3 regions of the Arthrobacter sp. M71 S08 genome follow, and region 3 is predicted to be linked to each of the others. Evidence: riboswitches for the same ligand, from Rfam matches in the RefSeq annotation. Region 3 holds a riboswitch; each other region holds the start of a gene.
The links. Region 3 has a riboswitch for cyclic di-AMP ahead of AC5RTB_RS15365 (LysM peptidoglycan-binding domain-containing protein). Riboswitches for the same ligand answer to the same signal wherever they lie in the genome.
Positions count from the first base shown of each region.

Region 1: linked by a shared signal. The riboswitch ahead of AC5RTB_RS04600 (M23 family metallopeptidase) and the one ahead of AC5RTB_RS15365 (LysM peptidoglycan-binding domain-containing protein) in region 3 are both predicted to bind cyclic di-AMP.
Region 2: linked by a shared signal. The riboswitch ahead of AC5RTB_RS00245 (NlpC/P60 family protein) and the one ahead of AC5RTB_RS15365 (LysM peptidoglycan-binding domain-containing protein) in region 3 are both predicted to bind cyclic di-AMP.

Region 1 is NZ_JBNHEY010000002.1:156,029-165,975, forward strand. It holds gene AC5RTB_RS04585 (FecCD family ABC transporter permease) at 1-124, shown strand, start outside; gene AC5RTB_RS04590 (ABC transporter ATP-binding protein) at 126-1,013, shown strand; gene AC5RTB_RS04595 (siderophore-interacting protein) at 1,124-2,194, shown strand; cyclic di-AMP (ydaO/yuaA leader) riboswitch at 2,322-2,501, shown strand; gene AC5RTB_RS04600 (M23 family metallopeptidase) at 2,658-3,305, shown strand; gene AC5RTB_RS04605 (diacylglycerol/lipid kinase family protein) at 3,309-4,307, opposite strand; gene AC5RTB_RS04610 (hypothetical protein) at 4,419-4,655, shown strand; gene AC5RTB_RS04615 (SGNH/GDSL hydrolase family protein) at 4,661-5,470, shown strand; gene AC5RTB_RS04620 (MarR family winged helix-turn-helix transcriptional regulator) at 5,499-5,996, shown strand; gene AC5RTB_RS04625 (glucose-1-phosphate adenylyltransferase family protein) at 5,993-7,129, shown strand; gene rpmB (50S ribosomal protein L28) at 7,381-7,617, shown strand; gene rpmG (50S ribosomal protein L33) at 7,617-7,784, shown strand; gene rpsN (30S ribosomal protein S14) at 7,787-8,092, shown strand; gene AC5RTB_RS04645 (HU family DNA-binding protein) at 8,348-8,638, shown strand; gene AC5RTB_RS04650 (bifunctional copper resistance protein CopD/cytochrome c oxidase assembly protein) at 8,761-9,947, shown strand, end outside.
Region 2 is NZ_JBNHEY010000001.1:35,596-45,542, reverse strand. It holds gene AC5RTB_RS00255 (HNH endonuclease) at 1-158, opposite strand, end outside; gene AC5RTB_RS00250 (NlpC/P60 family protein) at 371-1,195, opposite strand; gene AC5RTB_RS00245 (NlpC/P60 family protein) at 1,223-2,035, opposite strand; cyclic di-AMP (ydaO/yuaA leader) riboswitch at 2,041-2,192, opposite strand; gene AC5RTB_RS00240 (M23 family metallopeptidase) at 2,345-3,343, opposite strand; cyclic di-AMP (ydaO/yuaA leader) riboswitch at 3,348-3,535, opposite strand; gene AC5RTB_RS00235 (iron-dependent transcriptional repressor DtxR) at 3,655-4,359, opposite strand; gene serC (phosphoserine transaminase) at 4,600-5,727, shown strand; gene AC5RTB_RS00225 (MFS transporter) at 5,724-7,010, opposite strand; gene AC5RTB_RS00220 (DUF3027 domain-containing protein) at 7,044-7,688, opposite strand; gene AC5RTB_RS00215 (cold-shock protein) at 7,694-8,077, opposite strand; gene AC5RTB_RS00210 (hypothetical protein) at 8,257-8,532, shown strand; gene AC5RTB_RS00205 (helicase-associated domain-containing protein) at 8,616-9,947, shown strand, end outside.
Region 3 is NZ_JBNHEY010000009.1:65,205-75,151, forward strand. It holds gene AC5RTB_RS15345 (alpha/beta fold hydrolase) at 1-1,406, shown strand, start outside; gene AC5RTB_RS15350 (NAD-dependent epimerase/dehydratase family protein) at 1,403-2,398, shown strand; gene AC5RTB_RS15355 (ABC transporter permease) at 2,431-4,056, opposite strand; gene AC5RTB_RS15360 (ABC transporter ATP-binding protein) at 4,056-4,973, opposite strand; gene AC5RTB_RS15365 (LysM peptidoglycan-binding domain-containing protein) at 5,153-6,106, opposite strand; cyclic di-AMP (ydaO/yuaA leader) riboswitch at 6,111-6,269, opposite strand; gene AC5RTB_RS15370 (YtxH domain-containing protein) at 6,411-6,692, opposite strand; gene mutM (bifunctional DNA-formamidopyrimidine glycosylase/DNA-(apurinic or apyrimidinic site) lyase) at 6,770-7,774, opposite strand; gene rnc (ribonuclease III) at 7,790-8,512, opposite strand; gene rpmF (50S ribosomal protein L32) at 8,570-8,773, opposite strand; gene AC5RTB_RS15390 (YceD family protein) at 8,776-9,309, opposite strand; gene AC5RTB_RS15395 (TOBE domain-containing protein) at 9,527-9,947, shown strand, end outside.

The DNA of each region.
Region 1 (9,947 bases), on a different contig from region 3:
TTTCGTGGGCGCGAACCTGATTCCAGGAGTTTCCCTGCCGGTCGGAGTGATCACGGGCGTCCTCGGCGCCCCATTCCTCCTCTGGCTTCTTGCCACATCCAACCGATCAGGCCAGGGAGGCTGACATGAGGTTGAACGCCAAAGACCTGACGCTCGCATACGACAACCGGCCGGTGGTCGAGGACCTCACGGTTGAACTGCCGGCGGGCAAGGTCACGGTCATCGTCGGGGCGAACGCCTGCGGCAAGTCCACCCTGCTCCGCGGGCTGGCGCGTTTGCTGAAGCCCGCGGCGGGAACAGTGCTGCTGGACGGCAAGGACATCCACTCACTGTCCACCCGCGCGGTGGCGAAAACCCTCGGGCTGCTCCCGCAGACCCCGGTGGCCCCGGACGGAATCGCCGTCGTGGACCTCGTGGGCCGTGGCCGTTACCCCCACCAGGGCTGGTTCCGCCAGTGGAACCACGACGACGACGCGGCCGTTGCCTCCGCCTTGCGGGTCACCGACACGCTGGAACTCGCAGACCGTAACGTCGACGAGCTCTCCGGCGGCCAGCGGCAGCGCGTCTGGATAGCCATGGCGCTGGCGCAGCAGACCGACATCCTGCTCCTGGATGAGCCGACCACCTTCCTCGACGTGGCCCACCAGGTGGAAGTCCTCGACCTCATCACCGATCTGAACCGTACGGCGGGCACCACCGTCGCGATCGTCCTGCATGACCTGAACCTCGCTGCGCGGTACGCGGACCACCTCATCGCCATGAAGGGTGGCCGCATCGTCGCCGAGGGCTCACCGTCGAAGGTGGTTACTGCGGAGACGGTCGCCGATGTCTTCGGTCTTCAATCCCACGTCATCCCGGATCCCGTTTCAGGCACGCCGATGGTAGTGCCGATCGGGCGGCATCACGCCGCTCCCCGCAACGTAAGCGCAAAGACCACACGGGAGGGCATCCCGGGTTTTTTAGCGAACCCGCAGGACGGGCTACCCGCACCGGCAATGGAGGCAGCATCGTGACAGAAGGCAGCACAACGCATCGGGTCCCAAGGACGAGATCGAAGTCAAGGCAAGATGCAGGACAAATTACAACCCCGCGAGCGGCCGGGCGTGCGGGCGCGCTGTCTGCCGTGTCCGCGATCCGCGCGTTCAACGTCGTGGTCAGCCGCGTGGAGCCGGTCAGCCCGAATTTCCGGCGCATTACGTTCGGCGGCGCGTGCCTTTCCGACTTCGGCGTCCAGGGTTCCACCCTGGATCTCCGCATCAAGGTGATGATCCCGCCGGCCGGCGGCGAGTGCGCCGACCTCGGCGCTCTCATGGACGGCGCGGGCAGCGGGTGGTACCAGCAATGGCTTTCCCTCGAGCCCGCCGAACGCGGGCACATGCGTACCTACACGGTCCGCGAATCACGCTGCGACCTGGAAGTTCCCGAGCTCGATGTCGACTTCGTGATGCACTTCGACGCGGACGGGAAGGGCGGCCCCGCCTCGCAGTGGGCCGCATCGGCCGAGCCGGGCGACCGCGTCTGGCTGATCGGGCCGAACATCCATGCCGCAACCTGCTCCACCGCCGGCGCGTACGGCGGCATCGAGTGGCGTCCGGGACTGGCCCAGAACGTTCTGCTCGCGGGCGATGAGACTGCCGTTCCGGCGATCAGCGCCATCCTCGAATCCCTCCCGGAACACATCAGCGGCCATGCATTCCTGGAGGTCCCGGATGCATCGGACTGCCAGGACATCCGGACCCGGTCCGGCGTCGGGATCAGCTGGCTGGTGCGCGGCGGCCGTCCGCACGGCGAACTGCTCGATGCGGCAGTCCGGCAGGCGGTCAGGGTCCCTGGTTGGGTATCCCTGGCGGCGCCCTTCCGCGTGAGCCTGGGCTCGGACACACCCTCAGGACAGGCGCTTGCCGCGGCAGCCTGTGCGGGAGGTCCTGAACGGGCAGCCGGGCCCGAGCCGGAAGATATCGACATCGACAAGAACATCCTCTGGGAGACGCCCCAGTTGCTGGATCCCGCGGCCCTTGATGGCTCGCTGAACCCGGACAAGCCCTCGGGTGCGCTGCCCTTCTACGCCTGGATTGCCGGGGAAGCCGCGGTGGTCCGGGGATTACGCCGTTACCTGGTGCGGGACGTCGGCATAGACCGCAAGCAGGTCGCCTTCATGGGGTACTGGCGCCGGGGTAAAGCCGAACTCGCATAACACGCAGCCATACGATCCTTGGGATTGGCGCATAACGAAATTGTAACTTTCGGCCGGATGCCGTAGCGTTGAATCAGGTCATCCGTATCATCGTGGCCGCCGGACTGTACGCCTAGCCCTGTCACCTGTCCGGTTCCCGTTCATTTCGAAGACAGGGGCGGAGAACCCAATCCTGGGCAGTCGGTCTGCTGCCTTTGGGGTGAAGCCTGCACAGTCCTTGACCCGCCCTGGCGCGGCTATCGAGGTAAGGCCGAGTGACTCTTGCTCGAACCCGACAGCTAACTTCGCCGGCGTCAAGAGAGGCAATCCCTTGTCCCAGCAAGATTCCGTGGGCACCCCTGTGCCTGTTTTGTCCGGTCACCGTTCATCCCCATCAACCGCCGAAAGCCTGACCCGCAGGGACGCGCGCCTTCATGAACGCTCCCAGCGTCGCGTCCGCGTATTCCTTTGCGCTGGTGGAGCCTTGGCTGCGTCAGCGTTTGCATTGACGCTGGCAGGGCCGCCGGCGCTCACCGAAGCAGGGCTGATGAGGGTGAGCGAGACGCAGAGCGTCACTGCGCCTGAGGATGTCGCGGTGGATTTCAGCCGCGAACCGGTTGCACCGTCGTCCGCAAGTGACGTACCGGCTGAGGAGAGCAAAGTTTCGACGCTGTCCGCGGGCGAAATCACTGTCGCGAACGCCGAAGCGCCCAAGAAGCCGGTAGAAAAGCCTGCCGAGGAGCCATCGCTCGGTGCACCGGTGAGCGAAGTTTCGGTGGCTTCCCCTTACGGCAACCGGGTCAACCCGATGACCGGGTACGGCGAGGAAATGCACACAGGTACGGACTTCGCCGGCGCCTGCGGCACGCCGGTACTCGCCGCCGACTCAGGCACCGTGACCGAGTCCGGGTGGCACCCCTATGGCGGGGGCCAGCGCATTGTGATCGACCACGGCGGGGGACTGCAGACCACCTACAACCACCTCGCCTCATTGGGCGTCACCGTTGGTGAGAAAATTGACCGCGCAGACGCTATCGGCGCAGTTGGCACTACTGGCAACTCCACCGGCTGCCATCTGCATTTCGAAGTGCTCGTCGATGGGAAGACAGTCGACCCGAGCGGCCGCCTCTAGCGCCTACGGCACGGGGTTCGTGAGGATCGCCGGGTCCTTCTTGCCGTACGGCATCCGCAGCTTCAGCGAATTCGGCTCAACCCGGAAGGACATGTGAGTGCCCTTGCCGAGGGGGTCGCCGTCGAGCTCGATCTCCAGCGGAGTGTCAGACTCCACCTCAGCGGCCTTGCATTGGTAATACTCCACCGATGGGTCCTTGCCCTTGCCCCGCGCCAGGAGCTTGCCGACGACAGCGAACCACCCGAGCTTGCCGCGCGGCGCGATGGTCATGATGTCCAGCAGTCCGTCGTTGAGCTTGGCGCCCGGGAAGATCTCCAGGCCGCCCATTATCTTTCCGCAGTTGCCGCCCATGACGCTGCGCAGGCGGCGGGTGACCCGCTTGCCGCCGTCGATCGAAATATGAACCTTGGAGGGCTTGCCCGGGAGGTTCCGGATGCCGGCGTCGACGTATGCAAGCCAGCCCACCTTGTCCTTGAGGTCGTCGCGCGTGTCAGCCATCACCGAAGCGTCGAAGCCAAGCCCGGCCATCACCAGGAAAACATGCGCGTCCTGCGCCCGGTCCACGTTCACATGCACCACGTCGATGAACCGTTCGGTGCCACCGAGCGCCGCTTCGACGGCTCCCCGGGGGTCATCGACGTCGATATCGAGGTTCCGCGCGAGCAGGTTGCCTGTGCCCAGCGGCAGCAGGCCGAGTGCCGTCGTCGTGCCTGCCAGTTCCTCCGCCACGCACCGTACGGTGCCGTCACCGCCTGCCGCGATGACGACGTCGACCCCTTCCCTGAGAGCCTCCTGCGCCTGGCCGTGCCCCGGATCGTCCTCGGTGGTCTCGAGGAAGAGGGGTTCCTGCCACCCCTTCTCGAGGCTCAGCTCCGTGACGATTGCGCGGATATCCTCGTCGGTTGGCTTGACCGGGTTGAGGATCAGGGCTGCGCGCTTTGTCCGCGATTCCGACTGCGTTTCGGCCCGCGTTTCAGTCTCGGTGTCCGGCAAGGAAGCCATGCGTATTCTCCTGACGAGAGTGGTTGTAATCGAGCTTAGCGTCTGCCCTCGCCGGGTGTGCGGAGAGTTTTACGGGACTATGCTGGGTGGGCAAAACCAGAAGGAGGAGCCATGACACAGGACCAGTCCAGCGCAGGCGAGGGCAACGGGCCGGAAGAGGACACCGAGGGCAACGCCCTGAGCGGATCTCCCACGTTCCCCAACCCGTCCACGGCCCGTCCGACCGGTGACACCACTGGGTTCAACGGCTCGTACACAGAGACCGAGCATCACACCCAGCACGAATACGACGCCGAGCACCAGCGGAACGAGGGTGACTCCACCCCTGGTTCCGACGGGGAGGACTGACACTCTTGGGTACTGAGTCTCCGGGCACTGAATTCGCCCATCGATATGTCGCCCTTGGCGATTCCTTCACCGAGGGTGTGGGGGATTGGGATCCGCAAAGTCCCAACGGGGTGCGCGGCTGGGCTGACCGCGTCGCCGAGCAGCTGGTCCTCGCCGACCCTTCCTGGGGCTACGCGAATCTGGCCATCCGAGGCCGGAAAATGCGGCAGATCCTCTCCGAACAGGTCGATGCGGCGCTTGCCCTGAAACCGACCCTGGTAACCATCTACGCAGGAGCCAACGACATCCTGCGGCCCTCCATTGATCTGGACGCGCTGCTCGCAGAGTACGACGCCGGCATCGCCCGCCTGCGGAACAGCGGTGCTGCTGTGGTCCTCTTCACCGGGTTCGACTCGTCGAAATCGGCCGTCTTCGGCAAGACGCGCGGGCGCACAGCCATCTACAACGAACTCGTCCGCGAAATCGCGGACCGCCACGATGCCGAGCTGGCCGACTACTGGCGGATGCGGGAGTTCCAGAACTGGGGCTACTGGGACGTCGACCGGATGCATATGTCCGCTGCCGGGCATACGCTCATGGCGGTTCGGGTTCTGGAAGTCCTGAAGTCCGCCCACAGCATCGAACTGCCCGAACTTGAGGCCCGCCCGGCTGCATCGAGGCTTGTGCAACTTCGCAAAGATGCCCTGTGGGCTCGCGACTACCTTGGACCGTGGGTGGGCAGACGGCTACGCAGGCAGTCATCCGGGGACGCGTTCACCGCAAAGTACCCCGAACTGACCCACCCGGTCCGGACACAGCAGACAACGTCCCCGTGAGAGCCGGTCGTCTGCGAGAATGATCGTCATGACTGGCGCGCGGTGGTTGAATCCGGCCGAAAGACAAGCGTGGCTTGCCCTCTATGCAGTAGCTACGATGCTGCCGGGGACGCTGGACGCCAATCTGAACAAGCGTGCCAAGATCACCCTGTTTGACTACCACGTCCTCGCGATGCTCTCGGAGGCCGAGGACCGGACGCTTCCCATGAGTGAGCTCGCCGGCCGGTCAAACGCTTCGCTCTCGCGGTTGAGTCACGTGGTCACCAAGCTGGAGACCCGCGGGTGGGTACAGCGGAGCCAGAGCACCAGGGACCTCCGGGTCACCACCGCTTCCATTACCCCGGACGGCCTCGACAACCTCCAGTCACTCGCCGTCGAGCATGTGGAGCATGTCCGGGAGCTGGTTTTTCAGGGACTCGATGAGCAGGACATCGCCGACCTTGAACGGGTGGGCAAGAAGATCCTGGCCCGGCTTGATGACGGGCACTGGATCCTGAAGCAGTCGCAGCCGGCGGGTTCGGTGTGACCAAGCCGTCCGTGCTGGCGCTGATTCTGGCCGGAGGTACAGGCGGACGGCTCGGTGCGCTCACAGACAGGAAAGCCAAGCCCGTTGTGCCGGTGGGCGGAACGTACCGCCTTATCGATGTCCCGCTCTCGAACCTCCACCACAGCCACATCTCGGATGTCTGGGTGGTGGAGCAGTACCAGCCCAAATCGATCAATGACCATCTGGCCAACGGCCGTCCCTGGGACCTCGACCGCACCAACGGCGGACTGCGGCTGTTGCCGCCTTTCCAAGGGGAGCACGGCGAAGGCTTCGCGGTAGGCAACGCGGACGGCCTGTACCGGCAGGCGGACTTCATCCGTCAGTTCGATCCGGATCTGGTCCTCGTCCTCAGCGCCGACCACCTCTATCAGCTCGACTACCGCGACGTCCTCGAGACCCATCAGGACACCGGTGCGGTACTCACCATGGTGACCAAACAGTTCGACGGCGATGCCTCCCAACACGGTGTCGTGGAGGTGGAAGGCGGCCTGGTGACCGCTTTCGAATACAAGCCCGAAAAACCCCGCACCGATGTGGTGGCGGCGGAGATTTTCCTCTACTCCACCGATGTCCTGCTGGCCACGCTTGAGGAACTGCATGAAAAGGAGGGCGAGCTGGAGGATTACGGGGACCAACTGATCCCGTACCTGGTCGAAAACTGCACCGTCGCAGAGCACCGGCTCGATTCCTATTGGCTGGACCTCGGCACACCGAAGAACTATTACCGCGCGCATATGGACCTCCTGGCAGGGAACGGCCTGGCTTTCGACGATCCCGCATGGCCGATCCTCAGCGCCAGTCCCCGCAGGCTGCCCGCCTTCATCGAGGACACTGCGCGGATCGGGTCCAGTCTTATCTCTCCGGGCGCCCGCATCGCAGGATCCGTCACGCACAGCGTGATAGGACCTGACGCAGTGGTGGAGGAGGGCGCCGTCGTCGAGCATTCAGTGGTGCTTGACCGGGTTCGCGTCCCTGCAGGTACGGTGCTGCGTTGGGCGGTCGTGGACACCGGCGCCCACCTCAGTCCCGGTGAGATCGGCGAAACCGACGTTGTCACGGTCGTTGACGCCAACGGTGAGGCCTCGCATCCTGACGAGTCGAGCGGCAGCTGAGCGCCCCGCGATTGGTCTTAAAGCGGGCCGCCTCCTAGAATGGAAAGGCATCAGGTGGCGGAGCGTGCGCAATTGCTCCGGTTCTCGGAACTTCTTCTCGTCCGAGGTCCGGTAGTTAGGGGCTCAGGTTGCGCAAAAAACGCGAACATCCGACGGCCATTTCGGCCGTCATCACGGTGACGCCCCTGAACGCATTCCATGGCAGGTAGCACTGGCTGTTTCCTGTTTCATTCAATCTTTGGAGGATCGTCATGGCAGCTCACTGCCAAGTGACTGGGGCCGAGCCGGGCTTCGGGCACAGCATCTCGCACTCGCACCGGCGCACCAAGCGCAGGTTTGACCCGAACATTCAGAAGAAGCGCTACTGGGTTCCGTCCCTGCGCCGTAACGTAACGCTGCAGGTATCCGCCCGCGGCATCAAGACCATCGACGTCCGCGGTATCGACGCCGTCGTCGCTGAGATCCAGGCTCGGGGAGTGAAGCTCTAATGGCAAAGGACAAAGACGTACGTCCGATCATCAAGCTGAAGTCCACGGCCGGCACCGGGTACACCTACGTGACCCGCAAGAACCGCCGGAACGACCCGGACCGCATGGTTCTGATGAAGTATGACCCCAAAATTCGCAAGCACGTCGAATTCCGAGAGGAGCGCTAAACATGGCTAAGAAGTCAAAGATTGCTCGTAACGAGCAGCGCAAGGTCATTGTTGAGCGCTACGCGGCCAAGCGCCTCGAGCTCAAGAAGACGCTTGTTGATGAAAACGCAACGGATGAGGCTCGTGAGGCTGCACGCCTCGGCCTGCAGAAGCTGCCCCGCAACGCTTCGCCGGTTCGCCTGCGTAACCGCGACCAGATCGACGGGCGCCCCCGCGGCACCCTCCAGAAGTTCGGTATCTCGCGCGTTCGCTTCCGCGAGATGGCGCACCGCGGCGAGCTGCCCGGCGTGACCAAGTCCAGCTGGTAGATGCCTGCGGCTGAGACACCTCAGTGAACTGAGATCAGGACGGTGACCATGCGGTCGCCGTCCTGATCGTTTTAATGCCACCGGTACGTACCCGGGCCGCTTCCAGCTGGGAAATAGGGCTGAATTCCGCTAAATACCGGGCAAAAACGCGCCAATCTGCGGGACTTTGCGGTTGAAGCTGATAGGTTTTCCTCCAGAAGCTTCGCCAGCACGGTGAGGTTCTGAATAATCCGCACAAGTCCAGGAGGACACACATTGGCTAAGAAAGAGACCAAGAACCGCAGCGAACTGGTGGCCGAGGTAGCAGCAAAGGCTGACACCAGCCAGACTGCCGTGAACAGCGTGCTGGATGCCCTGTTCGACGTTCTCGCTTCCTCCGCCAAGAACGACGTCAAGGTCACCATCCCAGGCTGGCTGGCAGTCGAGCGCACCGAGCGTGCAGCACGCACCGGCCGCAACCCCCAGACGGGCGAGACCATCGAGATTGCAGCAGGCAGCAGCGTCAAGCTCACCGCCGGCTCCAAGCTCAAGGCTGCCGTCAAGTAGGTCAGCTGATTCGGGGACTGCCACCACCTGCGTGGCAGTCCCCGTTTTTGTTAAGCCGGGCACCGGGGCAGGCCCGTGCGGAAGGCCACGTTAGTTGGTCGTTGTTCTACTGCGGGTAGACAATGGAGAGCGTGGCCACAACAACAAACCAGTCGAAGCCCGGCAGCGCGGGTGCCACCGGCCAGGCCCGGGTCAGGCCGGGCTGGCTGATTGCCGCGGGTATCACCGTCCTTGTCGCGGTGGTCCTCGCCCTCGCCTTCTCCGGAGCAGCCGCGCCACGCCAGCTGAGCGACCCCGGCGTCCTCACCCGGTGGGGCCTGCCCGTGTCCAAGGCGGTCCACAACATCTCGGTTGCCGCCGTCATCGGTTCTCTCGTCTTCGCGGTGGTGATCCTGCCGCGGCACGCCCGTTCGCGCAACGGATCCCGCCGCTCCGGCACGGGCACCGCCGACTCGGAGGCGGAAGAGACTCCCGCGTTCTCAAGGGTGATGGCGCTTGCGTCCTGGGCCGCCGTCGCCTGGACCCTCGCCGCCCTCGCCGTCCTTGTACTGACCTACTCCGACGCTGCAGGCCTGCCGCTCAGCGGTGACCCCGCCTACACCCAGGGCCTGGCTTCCTACCTCACCGACTTCGATACCGGCCGGGCATGGCTGTCCACCACGATGATCGCCGCCGTCGTGGCCACCATGACCTTCGGCGCCCGCTCCAGCATGTGGTTGGCCCTCACACTCGTGCTCTCGCTCGGCGGCGTGCTGCCGATGGCACTGATCGGCCACTCCGCGAGCGGCGATGACCACAATGCCGCGGTCAGCTCCATCCTGCTGCACCTGATAGGCGTCTGCCTCTGGGTGGGCGGGATCATTGTGCTCGCGGTGATCAGCGGGAAGCTGGGAACACAGACCACGGCAGTTTTGAAGCGCTTCTCCGCACTCGCAGGCTTCGCATTCGCGCTGGTTTTTCTCTCCGGCATCATCAACGCGAGCCTGCGCATCGGCAGCCTCTCGCAACTGGGCTCCGAGTGGGGCCTGCTGGTGACCTTCAAGGCAATCGCCACGATCCTCCTCGGCGGTATCGGCCTCATGCACCGGCAGTGGATTATTCCCCAGCTGGACATCAACATGTCCGCGCGCCGCGTGCTCTGGCAGCTTATTGCCGTCGAACTCGCCATCATGGGCGCAGTGTCCGGTGTCGCCGTCGGGCTGGCAAGGACAGCACCGCCGCGCTCGGAGGAGCTCCAGCCCGACGCCACCCCCGCACGCATCCTCACCGGATACGAGCTGCCTCCGGAGCCGACGGCGATGCGCTGGCT
Region 2 (9,947 bases), on a different contig from region 3:
ATGACTGAAGGCCTGGACAGAACTTCGTTGGGGCCAACCACCGGGTCCTCCCCTTCTGCGACGACGCTGGCTTTACCTGTGAGAACAAGCACCAGCGCCCGGCGGAAGGTAACCACCGCCAGTGGTTCATATCCAGCATTAAGAACGAGAGTGCGCATGCACATTCCTCTTTGCCGTCCATAGCCCAGAAGATTCCGGAAAATCCCTGACGTCCCTGAAGCTACAGCGAAGGTACTTCGGATTAACAGTGCAAGAGTAAGCCGTTCGGCTCATGGTTCGTCAATCGCCACACTCGCTTTTCCCGGCAGACGGGCACGAAAAAGCCCCTCGCCGGCTACGGCGAGGGGCTTCATACGAATCTGTTGCAGAGTTAGCCGCCGACGCGGATGAACACGGGGCCTGATCCGAGCTCAGCCGGCGCGATGACCGTCTGGTTGCCGTTGAACCCACCGTGGACGGCCTGGCCACCGCCGATGTAAACGGCGATGTGGGCCAGGCCCATCCCGCCGTCGGCATAGTAGATAAGGTCGCCGGGGATAGCTTCTGCAGCGCTGACCGTGCGGCCGAGGGAGAGGTAGCCGGCCGGCCATCCGTGGAAGTTGATGCCTGCAGCGGCGAGGGCGTTGCTGGCGAGGCGGGTGCAGTCCTGGGTCACTCCCAGCTGCGCCTTGGCGGCAGCAGCGATGGTGGCGGCTACGCCCGAGGACGCCTGGGCGGCTGCTGCGGGGGCAGGCGTCTTGGCGATGGCCGGCTGCGCCGCGACAGTGGCCGTTGTTTCCACTGCTACTGCGGGCTCGATTACGGCAGGTTCTGCCTCGTCGACCGGTGCAACAGCGGGAGCGACCTCAATAGTTTCGGCCTGCGGCTGAACTACAGGGGCAACCACTACAGGAGCGGCGACGGCCTTGACGGCGGTCTTGTTGAAGGAGATCTTTGCATCGGCCGGTGCCTGGATCGGCGCCGTGGCAGGCTGAACCTCAAGGGTGGTGGTGACGGTGTTGCGCTCCGCAGGCAATTCGACCGCGTTTGCGGCAACGCCGCTGGTAAGAACCAGACCGGATGCCGCGGCGATGACGGCTGCCTGGCGACCTACGCCGCCGGCGTTGCCACCGACGGCGCGCGCAATGGTGGAGAGAGAGGCTGATCGCTGCACTTCGGCGCGGTGGCGCGCGATGGCACGGATGTTCGGGGTCATATGTGTGAGCTCCAGGTTTTCTGGTTCTTAGCTAACGCGGACGAAGCTGTAGCCAGAGAGATCGGACAGGCTGTGAAGACCGGTGTTCATACCGTTCAGGCCACCGCTGATGACCTGACCGTTGCCTACGTAAATGGCAACGTGACCACCGGAGACCACGAGGTCGCCGGGAGCGGGAGTGGGGACGACTGATCCGAAAGCGAAGAAGTCGCTCGGAGCGATGTCGCCGACGGACTTGCCGATTGAGCGGAGGGCCTTCTCGACCATAGCGGTGCAATCCTGTGCGACACCGATCTGGGAGTAGGCCGAGCCGACCAGTGCTGCTCCGACTCCGCTGGCGCTGGGCGCCTTGACCGGAACGGGAGCCTCAACTGCGGCGGGCTCCACCTTCGCCGGGGCCGGGGCTGCTGCTGCGACCTGGACGGCCGGCGTCACGACCTCGACGACGGTTTCGACGGTCGAGGCCGGGGCGGGGGCCGCCTCGACAACTTCAGCCTGCGCTGCGACGGGAGCGTCCTCAACGGCCTCGACAACCGGAGCAGCTACAGCCTCGACAGCCGCACGCTCGAAGGTGACAGTCGCATCAGCAGAAGCGCTGACTGCGGTGGGCTGAACGGCGACTGTGCTGAGCGTCTTGACGGCCTGCGCCGAGCGCTGGGCGTCGGATGCGCCGTGGGCCGGAAGTCCGGCCGTGAGGACCAGGCCGGAAGCTGCCACAATGACCGCTGCCTGGCGTCCTACGGAACCGGCGTTCGAAGATACAGCCTTCGAGATTGCTGCGAGCGAGTTTGTATGAGCCGGCACCGCACGGTGGCGGCCCAGCGCAGAGCTGTTTGACACGTTAAATTGCCTCTCCCTACGCCTGCGAGGTGAGCTGTCGGATTCGGATGGGAGTCACCCGGCCGCGGATCGTCTCAAATCCTGCGACTTAACCCCAAGGACTTCTGGAAAGAAGCCCGCAATTGGTTCCCCCGCCCCTGCCATGCGATTTACGAACGGACCTCGCGCAGTGGCAGAGCTAGGCGATCTGCGCGAGAGTGCCGAACCCCCTGCGATTCGGCACGAGTTGAACGCTACCTCAGAATTTAAGGTATGTCACATTCCGATCACGGAACGGTGTGTTCTCGATTACGACGGCGTTGAAACCGTTCAAAGCCAACCCAACGGGTCGACGTTCTTGCCGTCGACAAGGACCTCAAAATGCAGGTGGCACCCCGTCGAAGCGCCGGTGGATCCCACCCTCGCGATAGCTTCACCCCGGTCAACTACCTGACCCACTGTCACGTCCATCGCGGACAGGTGGTTGTAGGTGGTCTCCAGGCCGTTGGCGTGCTTCACAACAATGCGATTGCCGCCACCGTAGGCGTGCCACCCTGCGAAAGTCACGGTGCCGGCCGCTGCGGCCTTGACGGCCGTTCCGCAGGCTTCACTCATGTCCTGCCCCGTGTGGAGCTCACCGGCGCCGGTGATGGGGCTGATTCGGGAACCAAAGGGCGAGCTCATCACTCCGCCGTCCAGTGGCGCCGAGAGGGAACCCTGGGATTCTGCGGTCACGATGTCATTACCCGAAGCCGAGACCATCTCGGCCAGTTTCGCGTCGGGATCGAACTTGCCGTTCAGAGCAGCCCGGTCAAACGAGACGTCCGCACCTGCGGCAGCCTGGACTGGCTGTGGCTCGTCCTGCTCCGCTGGAGCAGCAACAGTCAGCGCGTCGGAAGGCGAGACTGCTGCGGTTGTGGGCAGCGCGACGGTGAGGACCATTCCGGATGCAGCGGCGGCAATGGCAACCTTCTGGCTGAGCCCCGCCAGGGAAACATCCCGGCGTGCGGTGACCGCGCGTCGTCGTCGTTCAATCCGTTGCGGGTCTCGGGGACGGAGGCTAACAGTGGACTGGGCCCCAGGCGCGGATTGTGCAGGCGCCACGGAGCCATTGCGGGCTTCCCTCCGGGACATCGGCGCAGCCGCGCACGCACCAACCGGCGCCGTCGGGGTCGCGCACTCCCGGACAACTGAAGTGGCCGGCACAGCGACGTGAGCGGCTGTGAGGTGGGCGATTCGCTCGGCCCGGTGGCGCCTGTGGGCGTCACGCGGCCGCGCTTCAACGACCGGGGTGCCGGCACGGCGACGCCCCGAAGCAGTGTTTGACAAGGAGACCCTTTCTCATTTCCGCCTGCGAAGTTAGCTGTCGGGTTCGAGTATGAGAAAACTCGGTTCGAATACCTCCGATAAGGCAGCATCCGGAACTTCACCCCAAGGTCATGGCGGGCCATGACCGGTGGTGGGTCCTCCGCCCCTGTCATCTGTTCAACACTGCGTTCGCTGACAGGGTTAGGCATGCGAACCAGGTAACGCTGGAGTATCAGCGCCAGATATCAACTATAGATCGACGAGGCCGACCGTAATCATTTCGTAACCAAACTGTGGATAACCTTAGGCAATCCAGAGCTTCCCGCCTTTGGTTAAGACTGGGGATGAACGGCCACAAAAACGTGTGAAGCGACTTCCGGCGGCAGTTCCAGTGCGCCCTCTACACCGGGCACCCGAACAGACACGTAGTCACCCACCGCCTGAAGGGTCATGGACGCTCCGGGACGCAGGCCACCCTCATCCAGCTGCGTGAGCAGTTCGGGATCCACCTGGATAGGTTCAGCCAGGCGGATAAGAGTCACAGCGGAGCCGGCGGTGTTCGTCTCCAGAGCTTCGCTGAGAGTGCACACACCGAGGGTCAAGGTTTCGGAGGGCGTTCCGCCGATCGCTTCGAGGCCGGGAATGGGATTGCCGTAGGGCGACTGTGTCGGCTTCCCAAGCAATTCGTAGAGGCGCCGCTCGACCCGCTCACTCATGACGTGTTCCCACCGGCAGGCCTCATCGTGGACATAGGCCCAGTCAAGACCGATCACATCGGAGAGCAGGCGTTCAGCCAGCCGGTGCTTGCGCATCACCTCGGTGGCCCGTCGACGTCCGAGTTCGGTCAGTTCAAGGTGACGGTCACCGGTCACCACAACCAGCCCGTCACGTTCCATTCGGCCCACCGTCTGGGACACCGTGGGGCCGGAGTGACGAAGACGCTCTGCGATCCGCGCACGCAGGGCCACGATGTTTTCTTCCTCGAGCTCAAGGATGGTCCGCAGGTACATCTCGGTGGTGTCGATGAGGTCCGTCATGCGGGGTTCAGCTCCTTGGCACTGGTGCGGATTGAGCGTTGATGCAGCGGCTGCCTGCAGTCCCTGGAAGGTGGGCCGCCGTCGTCATCCCTACGCCCCACAAGGTTAACCCATTTAGTTGGCCGGTTTGACGGCTGTCCCGTTGCCGCCGAACCCAGCGGTCATAATGCGTCCCCGACGGAAACACTGGGGCAGAATGGTCTGCGACCCCACAACGCAAGTAAACGTCCTGGAGCAACCATGAGCACTTCCGCCGACATCCGCATCCCCGCCGAGCTGCTGCCACAGGATGGACGGTTCGGCGCGGGTCCTTCCAAGGTCCGCCCGGAGCAGCTGGATGCTCTCAAGAGTGCAGGTAGCGCGCTGCTTGGAACCTCCCACCGCCAGGCCCCGGTGAAGAACCTCGTCGGTTCGGTGCGGTCCGGCCTGATGGATTTTTTCGGCGCCCCCGAGGGTTACGAGGTTGTCCTTGGCGTCGGCGGGTCCACTGCGTTCTGGGATGTTGCCTCGTTCGGTCTGGTCCAATCCCGCGCGCAGCACCTTTCCTTCGGTGAGTTCGGGTCCAAGTTCGCTGCGGCGACCTCGAAGGCACCCTTCCTCGGGGAGTCCACAGTTATCACCTCCGAGCCCGGTTCACGACCGGCCCCCACTGCCGAGTCCGGCATCGACTTTTATGCCTGGCCGCAGAACGAGACGTCCACCGGTGTGGCGGCGCCCGTTGAACGCGTGGCAGGAGCAGACGACGGCGCACTCGTCGCCATCGACGCGACCTCCGCGGCGGGCGGGCTGGCAGTGGATGTCACGCAGGCCGATGTCTACTACTTCGCTCCGCAGAAGAACTTCGCGTCCGACGGCGGGCTCTGGCTTGGCCTGTTCTCCCCTGCAGCGCTGGAACGGGCAGCTGCAATCAAGGCATCGGATCGCTGGATCCCGGATTTCCTGGACCTCCAGACCGCCATCGACAATTCGAGGCTGAACCAGACGTACAACACCCCGGCGCTTGCCACCCTCGTCACGCTGAACGCGCAGATCGAATGGCTCAACAGCAACGGCGGCCTCGACTTCGCCGCGAAGCGCACGGCCGATTCCGCGGGCCGCGTATACGGCTGGGCCGACGCTTCCACCGTTGCCACCCCGTTTGTGCAGGACCCGGACCACCGGTCCAACGTCATCGCCACGATCGACTTCGATGACACCGTGAATGCCTCAGCTGTGGCCAAGACGCTGCGTGCGAACGGGATTGTCGACATCGAACCGTACCGGAAGCTCGGCCGCAACCAGCTGCGCATCGCAACCTTCGTAGCCGTCGAACCCGCCGATGTGTCGGCGTTGCTGCAGTGCATCGATTACGTGGTGGAACGCTCCTAGCCGTTCCGCTCCGCGGTGTTCCGCGCTGTGGCGGCCAGGGTCAACCTGAGCCGCCGCGGGGCGGAGTGAACCAGCCGCACGCTGACGTGGTGAGACCGCCACACCCAGACCAGCCCGGCAATAGCTGCGACGAAGCCTGATGCGGCGGCAACCACAAGCCCCCACCGTGGACCGAAGGCGTTGGTCACCCACCCGACAATCGGTGCCCCGATAGGCGTGCCGCCGAGGAAAATCGCAAAGTACAGCGCCATGACGCGCCCGCGCATCTCCTGCACCGTAGTTGTCTGAACGTACGCATTGGCGCTGGTCATGAGGGTGAGGGCGAAGAGCCCCACCGGGACAAGCGTGACGCCGAAGAGCCAGACAGTGGGCGCCAGCGCTGCCAGCATGCACGCCAGGCCGAACGCTCCCGCAGCCCCGAAGACGAACCTGAGGCGCGGCCTTTCCCGCCGCGCAGAGAGAAGGGCGCCGGCCACGGAACCGACCGCCATGATTGAGGACAGCGCGCCGAAGATACCTGCGCCTGTGTTGAACTCGGTGCGTGCCATTGCGGCGATGTAGACCGCAAAGTTGAGGCCGAAGGTCCCGACGACGAAGATCGCGAACATCACCATCATCAGGTCCGGACGCTGCCGCACGTAGCGGAATCCCGCCCGGATTTTGCCGCGTCCGGGCGCTGACCGGTTGAGGACGCGCAGTTCGCTTTGCCGGATCGTGGCAAGGACAAAGATCATCGCCCCGAATGTGACGGCGTTGATCATGAACACCGAGCCCGGGCCGACGGCGACCGTGAGCAGTCCGGCAATGGCCGGGCCGAACATCCGTGCGCCGTTGAACGAAGCGCTGTTGAGAGCGACTGCGTTTGGGAGGTATTCGTCGCGCACCAGTTCGGAGACGAAGGCCTGGCGTGCGGGAGCGTCGATTGCGGAGACAAGACCGAGTGCGAGCGCGAACGCGTAGACATGCCAGAGCTCCGCCAACCCGAGCACCACGAGGATACCGAGGCCGACGCCGAGCACCGCCATCGAGCTCTGCGTACCGATCAGCAACTTGCGGCGATCGACCGAATCGGCGATCAGGCCTGCCCACGGGGCGATGAAGAGCTGCGGACCCAACTGCAGGGCCATGACGATTCCCATTGCCGCGGCATCCTGGTCGGTAAGGATGTCGTACACGAGCCAGTCCTGGGCCGTGCGCTGCATCCACGTACCCACATTGGAGATGAGGGCGCCGATAAACCAGAGCCGGTAGTTGTGGATGTGCAGGGATCGGAACATGCCCATCAGGCAAGCCTCCTTCCTGCGGTTCTCCACACCCTAGGCAACCGGGGAGTCGCCTCCGGGGGTACTTGGGTCTTCGTCGATGGTGTGCTCGTCCGAATGCTCCTCCGAGGCTTCGCCGTCAGCGGTGACGTCGACCTCGACGGCGCGCTCGGTGTCAGGCTCGGCGACAGCGCCGCCGTCGGTCTCGTCCTCGCCAGCGGTCTCCGCGCCGGCGTCGGCATCCGGAGCCGTCGCGGCTTCCTCCCGGGTTCCAACTTCCTCGGGGGTGTCCTCCGGGCGTACGCGTTCGGACCACGGAACCCAGTCCGGCGCGAGGAGCGATTCCCGCGAGGGCAGCAGGCCTACTTCGCAGATGGTGACATCCTTGCCACGGGGAACGCGTGCGAGGGTGGCGAACCAGTGCCAGCCCACGTAGCCTGGAACGTTCGCGGCGAAACGATGCGTGACAAGCCGCTCGGCCTCGGGGAAAGCACCCAGGTGCTCCCCTACCGGAGTGTCCCCTGCAATCTCGAGCACACCGTTGCGCGCGGTGTCCACCGCCGCAGCCAGCACAGCATCAGGCTTGGAAGGCTTCCGGATGGGCCTGCGCTTGGGCGCCGCAACAGCGGGAGCTGCCGGGGCCGCTGATTCCGCTGGTCCTGCCTCCGCTGTTTCCGTCGACGCCGGGGATTCAGTCATGGGACTTAAACGTCCAGGTCATCGGCGACGGCGCGCAGCACTGCGGCAACCTTCGCGGAGTGCGACTTGTCGGGGTACCGACCGCGACGCAGACCGTTGGACACATCATCCAGCAAACGGATGAGGTCCTCGGTGATCACGGCCATGTCTTCCGCCTTCTTGCGCGTTGCCTTGGCAACGGAGGGCTGCGCGTCAAGAATGCGTGCGGATAGCGCCTGAAGGCCCTTACGTCCGTCCGCGACGCCGAACTCCAGCCGGGCGCCTACCTTGACCTCGGTGACTCCGGCAGGGAGCGCCGAGGCATGCAGGAAAACTTCCTTGCCGTCATCCGTCGCCAGAAAGCCGAAACCCTTCTCAGAGTCGAACCACTTGACCTTGCCGATAGGCACGTAATTACCTCGTTCTCGAACTGCTTGGCGCATGCCGGCCGGGCTTCGCAACGGTCATCGATCGCAATCGAGACGTTGCCGGCCAGCCAGGGCATACGCAGGGAAAAAGTCTGCCTTAGTAGGATACCCGGCACCAGAGCGCGGAGTGGCGAGGAGCTCCCTTGTACGCTAGGAGCATCATGACGCACAATCCTCCCTCTGTTCCAGCGAACGACGGCGCCGGCCCGGTCCGCAATCCCGGACAGACCCAGCGTGCGCGGCTTGTCCTGCTGATTGCCGCGGTCGTTCTTGCAGTTATTGGGCTCCTCTCCCTTGTGGTGGTGCTCCTGTCCGCCTGGGTCGGAGCAGACCCGTGGCCGGGCTTCATGACGGCTGCCTACTTCTGCCTGCCGCTCGGATTCCTGCTGATGATCGTCAACGTAGTTATCAGCGTCATCTCCCGCGGCCGCAGCTGAACTTCCCCGAACAGGCACGCGCGCCGCCGAGTTCACAAACAGCCGTGACCGCGTCCACCCGCGGTGCGAGTAACGTTAATGTGGTGTCCGCCATCCGTGCCCTCGCCGAGGATCTGGCCTCCCGTAGTGACGCCGAACTCCGAAAGCTGATGGCCGCGCGCCCGGATGTGGTGCTCCCTCCCGTACCGGATTTCGCGGCCCTCGCGGCGCGCGCCTCAACGCGGGTGAGCGTGCAGCGTGCACTGGAAGGGCTGAGTTCCCCGCAACTGATGGTGCTTGAGGCGGTGGTTCTTACCACCGACCTCGACGCTCCCGCCGGAAGCACGGCGGCAACCCTCAAAACAGCAATCGCTTCCATGAGCGCCAAGATCCTTGAGCCCTATCTCACCCAGCTGCAGGAACTGGCGCTCCTGAGAGCGGGCCCCGTGGTGAAGAGCCGCCGGTCCTACTTCCCGCTGGAGACCCTGCACGAAGCGCTCGGCCCCTACCCCGCCGGCCTGGGACGTCCGCTGGCAACGCTGGCCCAGCAATACCCGGAGTACGGCGAGCGCATCCGGTCCGGAGTTGAGTCCCTGCGCGCCTCGGGCATCCCGCTTCCTTCGGGCTCGTCCACACCTTCGGCAGATCCGGCAAGGGACCTCGCCGCGATCCTCAAGCAATCCTGGGATACGGTGCTGGACCTGGCCCCCGACAAAACGCGGGAGCTCCTGCAGAAGCTCGCGGCTTCCCCCGTCGGATCGGCGAAAGCAGGTGCACCGGGCGCCGCAACCCCGCTGGAGTGGCTGCTTGCGAGTGGGCTGCTCATCCGCCTCGACGCGAACCATGTCGAGCTGCCCCGGGAAGTCGGCATAGCAGCGCGCGGGGGCTTGGTCATTCCGTCCCTGCCGATGTCACCACCGGTTCCGCAGCTGACCTCCGTACGCGCCAGCCTTCGGGACAACGCCGCCTTCGGTGCCATTGCCGAGACCCTTCGCCTCATCACCGAGCTCCTGACGTCAGTGCAGTCAGAGCCGATCGCAACCCTCCGCACCGGCGGAGTAGGCGTCCGTGAGATCCGGCGGCTCGCTGACACCCTCCGGATTGACCGGGAACAGGTGGCCTGGCTGCTTGAGTTGGCCGCGCTGGCCCGGCTCATCGTGCTGGATCCGGACAGCTCGCGGTGGATGGCCACGGCCGACGGCTTCTGGCACCTTTCCGAACGCGACGAACAGTGGGTGCGGCTGGCGCGCGCGTGGCTCGACGCCGAACGTGCCCCCTCCCTCGTGGGCGGGCAGCTGCCCACCGGCAGTACGGTCAATGCCCTGTCGTCAGAGGCGACGCGAACGGATGCGCCGGCCGTCCGCCGTCGTACTTTGTCAGCCGCGCTGGCGCTGTCAACGGAAACCGGGCACGACGCCGGCCGCGCCTGCGTCCTT
Region 3 (9,947 bases):
GTGCTGTGATAGTCCTTGCGGACGCCGGGCTTGGCGCCAAAGGACTGAGCCGGGCAGTCCGCGGCACGGTGCCGGACTTCCTGGTCGGCATTGAACGGGCACTGGCCGCCGGTCGAGTCTTCGGATGGCCAGGCGTCCGCATCAGCGTTGGACAGGTGCCGCCGGCGCGTGCCCGCCTGCTCAGGGTGAACCACCGACTCGAGGACCTCGCAGCAGAGCGCATCACTTATGATGGCGCCGATCCGGCTCCCGACTCGGACGCGGCGATCCTCTTCACCTCCGGATCAACAGGACCGGCGAAGGGGGTCGTGTACACGCACCGCCAGTTGTCCGCAATGCGCGACACCCTCGCTGCCACTCTGGATCTGGTGACCGGCAGCGCGCTGGTTGCGGGATTTGCTCCTTTCGCCCTCCTCGGCCCCGCACTGGGAGCAGCTTCCGTCACCCCCGATATGGATGTCACCGCGCCGCGTACGCTGACAGCGCGTGCTCTATCCGATGCCGCCGCTGCAATCGAAGCCACCACGGTGTTTGCCTCCCCCGCCGCCCTGCGCAACGTCCTCGCTACAGCCTCGGGCATCACTTCTCACGGAAAACAGGCGCTCCAGCGGGTAAAGGTCGTGCTCTCGGCTGGGGCGCCCATCCCCGTAACCCTCCTTGAGCACCTGCAGCCACTGGTGCCGAATGCCTCACTGCACACCCCCTACGGAATGACCGAGGCGCTTCCTGTCACGGACATACAGCTGGAGCAGATTCGCGAAGCTCTCACCGGATCCGTAACAGGAGCGGGCAACGGCGTTTGTGTGGGCAGGCCCGTTCCAGGGGCAGAGATCAGGGTCAGTGCGCTCGATCACCAGGGCCTGGCCTCAGGCGAGCCCTCAGCGGAACCGGCCGTCACCGGTGAGATTCTTGTCCGTGCTCCCCACGTCAAGGACCGCTATTACCGGTTGTGGGTTACCGAACGCGAATCCTCGCGTACCACGGGCTGGCACCGTACCGGCGACGTGGGGCACCTTGACGCGGAGGGGCGACTCTGGGTGGAAGGCAGGCTCGCGCACATCATCACGTCCCCGAACGGCGTCGTCACGCCGGTGGGTCCCGAGCAGACGATCGAACAGCTCCGGGAGGTCCGTCAGGCAGCCGTTGTTGGTGTTGGCCCATCGGGCACCCAGGCTGTGGTCGCCGTCGTCGTGACTGCTGACGGAACGAGCGCCGCCGGCCTTGCTCCGAGCAGTCTGTCCAAGAGCATCAGGAAGGCGCTCCGGCCGAGTGGAGTACAACTCGCTGCCGTGCTGACCCTTCCGTCTCTTCCCACGGACATCCGTCACAACGCGAAAATCGACCGGATAGCCGTGGCGAGCTGGGCTGAGGAAGTTCTCGAGGGGCACAGGAGGAAGACGCCGTGAAGGTCCTTGTCACCGGCGCCAGCGGGATGCTTGGGAGCGCCGTAGCCTCCCTGCTCGTGCGGAATGGGCATGCCGTCCGAACTTTCCAGCGCCGTCCCTCCGGGGTGCCCGGTGCCGTCGACGTCTCGGGCCATCTGACCGACCCTACGGCCGTAGCGCGCGCTGCAGCCGGGGTTGATGCCGTTATCCACCTCGCAGCAAAAGTGTCGTTCACGGGCGGTATCGATGAGTTCCACCGGGTCAACGTACTCGGAACAGCGGATCTCCTGAAGGCCGCCAGGGCAGCCGGTGTCGTGCGGTTCGTGCACGTTTCCTCGCCATCGGTGGCCCACGCGGGACGATCGCTGTTTGGGGCCGGCGCTGAACCGGCCGATCCTGATCACGCGAGGGGGTCCTATGCCCGCACCAAGGCGCAGGCGGAAATCCTCGCCTTGGGCGCAAACGACGACAGTATGTCCGTCGCCGTCATCCGGCCACACATCGTCTGGGGGCCCGGCGACACCCAGTTGGTGGAGCGGGTCCTCAACCGTGCCCGCGCGGGCAGGCTGCCACTACTCAGCGGCGGTACCGCGCTCGTCGACACAACCTATGTGGACAATGCCGCATCGGCCATCAGTGCCGCACTGGAGCGCATGGAGTGGGTGCGCGGGTTGCCGCTGGTTGTCTCGAACGGCGAACCGCGGCCAATCGGTGAACTCCTCGGGAGCATCTGCTCAGCCGGCGGTGTGCCGGAGCCGCGCAGGTCAGTCCCCGGGTGGCTCGGCAGAGTGGCAGGAAGCGCCGTTGAGACCCTGTGGCGGGGTTCAAACCCCGACGGTGAGCCACCGATGACCCGGTTCCTCGCCGAGCAGTTGTCCACGGCGCACTGGTTTGACCAGCGGCAGACCAGGTCCCTGCTGGACTGGACACCTGAAGTGAGCCTGGACGAGGGCTTTGCACGGCTGGCAGAGCACTACAGCAGCCGAACACCACGGCATTCCTCCGTTTCCTGAGTCTTCGCCCTTCCTTGAGTCCTCACCAGGGTTCAGGCAGTGACGTCGCGGCGGCCGATCAGCACGGCGGCGGCCCCCGCGAAGGTGGCGGCCGCAGCGACCAGCAACACGGCACTGATCGGATCAAACTCTTCGACGGGCATTGCCGAGGAGTGGCGGAACGGGCTCAGGTCCTGCACCCAGACGGGCAACCCCAGGAGGCCGCCGAACTGTCCCAGGACCAGTGCGGCGGCTAGGAAGCCCCATCCGGCGCCAATGCTCACGCGCGGGAACACGGAGTAAACAAGCGCCGCCACGGCAGGAAATATGGTCGCGGCCGGGGCATGTGCGAGGCTGGCTCCCACAACGGACGCTCCCCGTGTACCAAGGGATCCTGACAGCGCAAGGCCTGCTGTCGCGGAACACCCGGCCACGACGACGAGAACAATGATCGATATGCCCGCCACCACCAGGTTCGCGGCGACCCATCGGCCTGCGGTGGCGGGTGCGGACAGCAACAGTTCCGCCCTTCCTTCCACTTCTTCAGCCCGCAGCCGTAGAACTGCCTGCACACCGGCAGCAGCGGCAAGAACAGAGGCGATGCCCAGCAGCGCAGTGAGGAAGAGATCGACGATTCCTGCCCCGGGGGCCGTTCCTGGAGCCAGCCGGTCAAACAGGTCCTGCATGGTTGGGTTGCCCGCAATCACATCGGTAACCACCGGAGCCAATCCGCCGGCCAGACCTCCTATGACCGCTCCGGCGATGCACCACCCCACGAGGGTGCCACGCTGCAACCGCCACGCCAGGCCGACCAGGGATCGACCTGTTCGCCCTGCTCTTTCCCTTCCGGTCCGTTCACCGAGGAGGCTGGCACCCAGATCCCGGCGACTCCGGATCAGGAGCGCAATCAGACACAAGATTCCAGCCACGAGGCCCAGGGCGACCACCGGCCGGGCATCGGCTTCAGTGAAGGGGCGGACCCGCTGTCCCCATCCGATGGGGGAAAACCAGGAAGGCCATGCCGGGTCGACTCTCAGAAGCCCGGCGTCGGGCTCGCCCAGCGCGTCGCCAATTCCCCTGATCAGATAGGCGAGGCCGACGACGGCCGCTGAAACCCCGTTTGCGCCGCGTCCCGTAGGCATGAGCTGGGCGATGACCGCTGCGGCGGCCGCAAAAAAAAGGCCGACGACGCCTATTGCGCCGCCCGCCAGCATCGATCCAGCGAGCGGCAGCCCGGCGGCGGCGAACCCGAGTCCGGAGGAACCGCTCAGGACGAGACAGGCCAGCAGGCTGAGCAGGAGGGTCGCTGTCAGCGCGGCGGTGCGCGGAACGGGAGTCGACTCAAGGATCTCGCTACGACCGGATTCCTCTTCGGCCCGGGTGTGTCTGGTCACGAGTAAAACTCCCATGAGTCCTGCCAGGACAGCCGTGAAGGCATAACCCTGGAAGAACACTACGGAGCCGACGCCCGTGCCGTCCGGCAGCCCGCGGAGAAACCGGAATGCGGGACTGGCGGAAGCGACGGACACGATCCCCGCACGCTCAGCGGACGCGGCGAACTGGCTGGACACTGCTGCGGCCGCAAGCAGCCCGAGCACACTGATTCCTGCCAGCCAACCCGGGAGGAACCAACGATCGCGGACCAGGTGCATCCGCAGCACCGGCAGGACCCCGGGCATCACGTTGATCGATCCGCCGAAGCCGCGCCGGCCTGAGTATAGTGCCGGAGGAACAGCTCCTCGAGGGACGGCGGGTTGGCAGTGATCCCCGTCAGTCCTGCCCGGGAGAGGTGGGCCAGCACGGTCGGCAAGTGCGTCTGGTCGGCGTCAAACTGGATGCCGCCCGGCACCGAATGCACGTCGTAAACGCCGGAGAGGCCGTCGAGTACAGCTGCAGTCCGCGCCCCTGCTACGAGAAACCGCGTGCGGCGGAGGTGCCGGAGTTCGGACAGCGTGCCCGATTCAACCACAGTCCCGGCACGAATGATGGTGATGCGCTCACAAAGCTGCTCCACCTCGCTCAGGATGTGGCTGGAGAGCAGGACAGTTGCACCTTCGGTGCTTACACGCTGGACCTGTCGTCGGAACACGGCGTCCATGACTGGATCAAGACCGGCACTCGGCTCGTCCAACAGATAGAGGTGCGCGGGCCGCGCGAACGCCGCAATCAGCGCAGCTTTCTGGCGGTTGCCCTTCGAATAGGTCCGTGTCCGGCGTCGGGGATCGAAGTTGAACTCCTCGATAAGCTCGCGGCGCAGCCTCCCGTCCGCCCCGCCGCGCAGGCCGGTGAGCAGATCAATCACTTCACCGCCGCTCAGGTCCGGCCAAAGATTCACATCACCCGGCACATAGGCGATGTCCCGGCGCGCGCGGACGGGCTCGACCCATGGGTCCACACCCAGGACCCGTACGGAGCCTCTGGTGGGGCGCATGAGTCCAAGCAACAGCCGGAGGGTGGTGGACTTCCCGGCGCCATTGGGCCCGAGGAACCCGTGGACTTCACCCGCACGGACTCGCAGGTCGAGTCCCGTCAGCGCAAAGACTGAGCCGAACTTCTTGACGAGGCGCGAAGCCTTGATCACGTGTTCCGGTTCCATGGCAGGGCATTACCTCCCGTGCGTCGCTCTGAGGAAGACAGCCTATCCCGGTGTGCAGCGGCACCGGCAGGGCGAGAAACCGTCCTTCTACTTGGTCCTCCCGGACACTTGCCTCGACATTAAACACCACTGGGGAGGACCTTTTCAGGTCCTCCCCAGTGAGAAAGGCTAGCCGAAGACTAGACGCGCACGAAGAACGCGCCGGCGAGGTCGCTCAGCGGGTGCTGCATGGTGAGGTTTGCACCATTCATGCCGCTGCTGATGACCTGGCCACCGCCAGCGTAGACAGCCACGTGGCCACCGGTGATGACCAGGTCACCCGGGGCCGGCGTGCTTACCTGAGCGCCGTAGGCAGCGAACTGCATGGGGCCGAGGTCGCCGACGGGCTTGCCGGCTGCAGCCATTGCGATCTCAACGAGGCGGGTGCAGTCCTGAACAGCGCCGCCGGCGAGCTGTGCCCGGGCCGAAGCGAGGATCGAGGCGCCTGCGCCGCTTGAAGAACCGTCAGCCACGGTGATCTTGGAGGACGCTGTGGTGATGTTCATGGTGCTGGTCTCTGCCGGTGCCGGAGCTGCCTGAACCTGCGGTGCAGGTGCAGGTGCGGGAGCCGGTGCCGGAGCGGCAGCAGCCGGTGCAGGTGCGGGTGCGGGAGCCGGTGCCGGAGCCGGAGCAGCTGCAGCAGGAGCCGGAGCGGCTGCAGCGCTGCCGGACAAGCTGATGACCTGGCCCGGGTAGATGATTGATTCCCAGCCGAGACCATTCGCAGCGAAGATGGCGTCGAGGCTGACACCGTAGTTGCCGGCGATGGAGCCGAGGGTGTCTCCGGCCTGAACGGTGTGGGTCGGAGCGTTTACAGCAGGTGCCGGAGCAGCAGGAGCCTCGACGACGGGGGCCGGGGCAACGGGCGCCGCTGGTGCCTGGACGCTGACCTCAGCGGCCGGGGCGGTGGCGGAAGTGGTGGTGGTTCCCGCGCTGGCCGGAAGGGCGGCTCCGAACATGATGCCGGAGGCTGCTACAACTACAGCTGCAGGGCGGCCAACGGTGCCAGCGTGCGAGCTGACTGCCTTGGACACGATCTGCATGGTGCTGGGCGGAGTTGCACGGTGGCGCGCGATATGACGGTTTTTGGACACGGAAATAGCCTCTCCCAACGCCTGCGGAGTTAGCTGTCGGATTCGGATGGGAGCCACCCGGACGGCCGGCATTACAGCCGGTGCGTCTTCACCCCTAGGACTTCACAGAAGTCCGCTAATCTGGTTCCCCCGCTCCTGCCGCAGTGTGTAGCGAACGGACCTTCCGGCGGCGGCAGGATTAGGCAATCCACCAGAAGGAAGCCGGGCTTTTGAGCCCGGCGTATCCACAACGTTACATACCTATCGTTGAATTGTCACGTTTCGGTCACGGAGAGGCTGGTCACACGTACTGCAGCGCATCGGATCAGATCTTGTACTCCATGTTCGGGTCTTTCGGAGTGTCGTTATCGCCGCCGCGATGCATCGCTGACTGCGCCTTCTTCAGAGCCTGCTCAGCCTGCGCCTGAACCTCGGGCGCCTTGGCCTTCACCGTCTCGGATGCCTGGGAAACCTTGCCCTGAACCTTAGGGCTGTTCCAGAGCTCGTTTGCCTTGACCTTGATCTGCTCGTAGCTGGCACGACCTGCCCGGGCGCCCAGAACGTAGCCTGCCGCCATGCCTGCTGCAAAAACCAACTTGTTCTTCATCGCGTTACTCCTGACGTGTCGGATGCTGAAACATCGAATCTAATCAGCATACTTACTTTTGTCACGTCAGGGGATACTTACCACCGTCCGTTGCGCGGCCGCGGCTGGCATCGGGGGCAGGTGTACGAGGAGCGGTTCATGAACGTGTCCCGCCGGATGCGCGAGTCCAGACCGTCCGCCGAGCATCGCCGGCAAGGTTCACGTTGCCGGCCGTAGGCGTTGAGTGAACGTTCGAAGTAACCAGAGGCGCCGTTGACGTTGACGTACAGGGAATCAAAGCTCGTGCCTCCTGCCTCGAGCGCGCGAGTCATCACGTCGCGGCAGGACGCAAGCAGTCGGGCAGCTTCCGCCCGGCGGAGAGTGTCGGTGGGGCGCGCATAGTGCAGCCTGGCAGCCCACAGTGACTCGTCGGCATAGATGTTGCCGACTCCCGAGACCAGAGTCTGGTCGAGCAGTGCACGCTTCAACCCCGTGCGCCGAGCCCGCAGCTTCCGGTAGAACTCGTCGAAGGAGAACGCCGGGTCCAGCGGGTCCCGGGCGATATGAGCCGCCTCGAGCGGCACGAGTGGTGAGGGATGCTCCCCCAGCCCACCGGGAAGCCCGTCCGGTGTGGACATCATGCTTGTGACGAAGAGTCCCCCGAAGATTCGCTGATCAACGAAACGGAGCTCCGCCGGCAGCGGTTCGCGTCCGTAAGCCGTGGAGAGCCGCAGCCGTACCTTCAGGTGTTTCTCGTCGGGCTGGCTATGGTCCTCGACCAGAAGCTGTCCGCTCATCCCAAGGTGCGCCATCAGCGCTACCGGTTCCCTGCCCGCCGGGAGTCCGGCCGGAGTCGGCGGGGACGACGATGCAGGGCCACTGCCGTCGTCGTCATCAGTAGCGAGCGGTAGCCAGAGAAACTTCCCGCGTCGCACCGCATCGGTGACGCGAGCCCCGACAAGATTACCCCTGAAGTCTTCAGCGCCGAGGGCGTGACGGCGGATCGAGCGGGGGTCAAGAACGTCAACCGCCTCGATGCGGCGCCCGCTGACCCAGCGTGCGAGGCCCCGGCGCACAACCTCCACCTCAGGAAGTTCAGGCATCACGAGCTCCCGGGATCACGTGGACTGACGTGCCGCCGTGTCAGTCTGCGCATCGATATTACCTAGCTGCAGCAGCTTCCAGGAGGCTGCTGCAGCCTCCTGCTCGGCTTCCTTTTTGGAGCGGCCGGAACCGGAACCGTAGCTGGTTCCGCCGATCACAAGCACGGCTTCAAACCTGCGGTCGTGGTCGGGGCCGAATCCGGTGACCTTGTAGTCGATCACGCCCATACGCTGCGCGGCGGCGATTTCCTGGATGCTGGTCTTCCAATCGGTTCCAGCACCGAGCGCGGCAGCGTCCTGCAGAACCGGACCGATAATGCGCATGACCAGACGCCGCGCCGTTTCCATGCCGTTGCTGAGGTAGGTGGCGCCGATGATGGCTTCCATGGTGTCAGCGAGGATGGACGACTTGTTCCACCCGTTGGTGAGCTTCTCGCCCTGCCCCAGCAGGATGTGTTGTCCCAGGTCGAGACCACGGGCAATCTCGGCGAGGGCACGCGTACTGACGACGGCGGAGCGTCTCTTGGCGAGCTCGCCCTCGGAAAGATCCGGATTGTCCCGGTACAGGGCGTCCGTGACCGAAAGGCCAAGGACGGCGTCGCCAAGGAACTCAAGGCGTTCGTTGGTGGGGATGCCGCCCTGCTCATACGCATAAGACCGATGCGTCAGGGCAAGACGAAGCGTCTCGGCGTCAATACTGACACCGAGACGCTTCAAAAGATCTTCAGAACTTTCCACGCAGGCGACGCTTTCGCGATCGTTGCCGGCAGCACCGTGAAGCGGTGCCGTCAGCATTTAGACGTCGGCTACCTTGCGGCCCTTGTACTCAAGGAACAGCTCGGTACCGGCGGAGTCGGTGACAACCTTGGCCTGGTGGGCAAGGCTGTAGGTGACGCGACCGTTCTCCACCGTCTTCATCAGCTTGGGAGCAACAGCCTTCCACTGGGATCGGCGTGCACGCGTATTCGAGCGGGACATTTTCCGCTTGGGAACAGCCACGACTAACTCTCTTCTCTCTTGTCTGACTCTGTCTTAACTTCTGGTTCCGCTGCCTCAGGGCCGGCGGCCGCGCCGGCCAACCCTGTCAGAGCAGCCCAGCGGGGGTCGAGGACCTCGTGCTGGTGTCCGGGATCCTCTTCCAGGCGTGCACCGCATTCAGCGCACAGACCCTGGCAGTCCTCCCGGCATACCGGCTGGAACGGCAACGATGTTACTACCGCATCCCGCAGCACCGGCTCAAGATCGACGGTGTCGTTCTCAACCAGGCGCTGCACGTCCTCCTCTTCATCCTCCGCCGACTCAGGGGCGTCGTAGTAGAAGAGTTCCTGCACATCGACACTGCTGCCATAGCTGAGCGGGTCAAGGCATCGGCCGCATTCGCCAGTTACTTCGACGTATACGGTTCCTGATACCAGGATCCCCTCGTGTACAGCCTCGAACCTCAGGTCCAACTCCATTTCGGAGCCTTCCTGAACGCCGATGAGCGCCACACCAAAATCCTTCGGTGCGGGCACATGTTCTTCGACTGTTCGCATGGTTCCCGGGCTGCGCCCGAGATCCCTGACACTGAAGACCAGGGGCGAACTGAGATCGCTTTTAATGAAAACTCCTGTAGAACATGTGACCGACGAACCATCTTAGCCCGAAACGAAGCCCCACCCCAAACTGGTGGGGCTCCCACACGGCCAACGATCGGGAAATCTGTGGCATTTCGAGAAAAATCCTCGCAAATACCGCGGTAAGTTTGGAATTATGACTCAGATACGTGTGCGGGATGCCGCACAGTTCCTCGGCGTCAGCTCGGATACGGTGCGGCGCTGGGTCGAAGACGGGACGCTCTCCGCCACGCGATCCTCGGGCGTGCTCTCAATAGACGGGCTCGAATTAGCCCGGTTGGCTCGGGATCGTGCCGTCCTTCCCTCGGACCTGTCCAGCGTAGCCACCTCTGCACGGAACCGTTTCGTCGGGCTGGTTACTGAAGTGATCAGCGACAGGGTGATGTCGCAGGTGGAGCTCCAGTGCGGGCCGCACCGGGTCGTGTCCCTCATGAGCAGCGAAGCCGTGCGGGAGCTTGGGATAGAACCCGGCACTGTTGCGGTGGCAGTCATCAAAGCCACCAATGTGATCGTGGAAACAGCGCCAACCGAAACCCCTTTCACAACGCGCCTCCCAG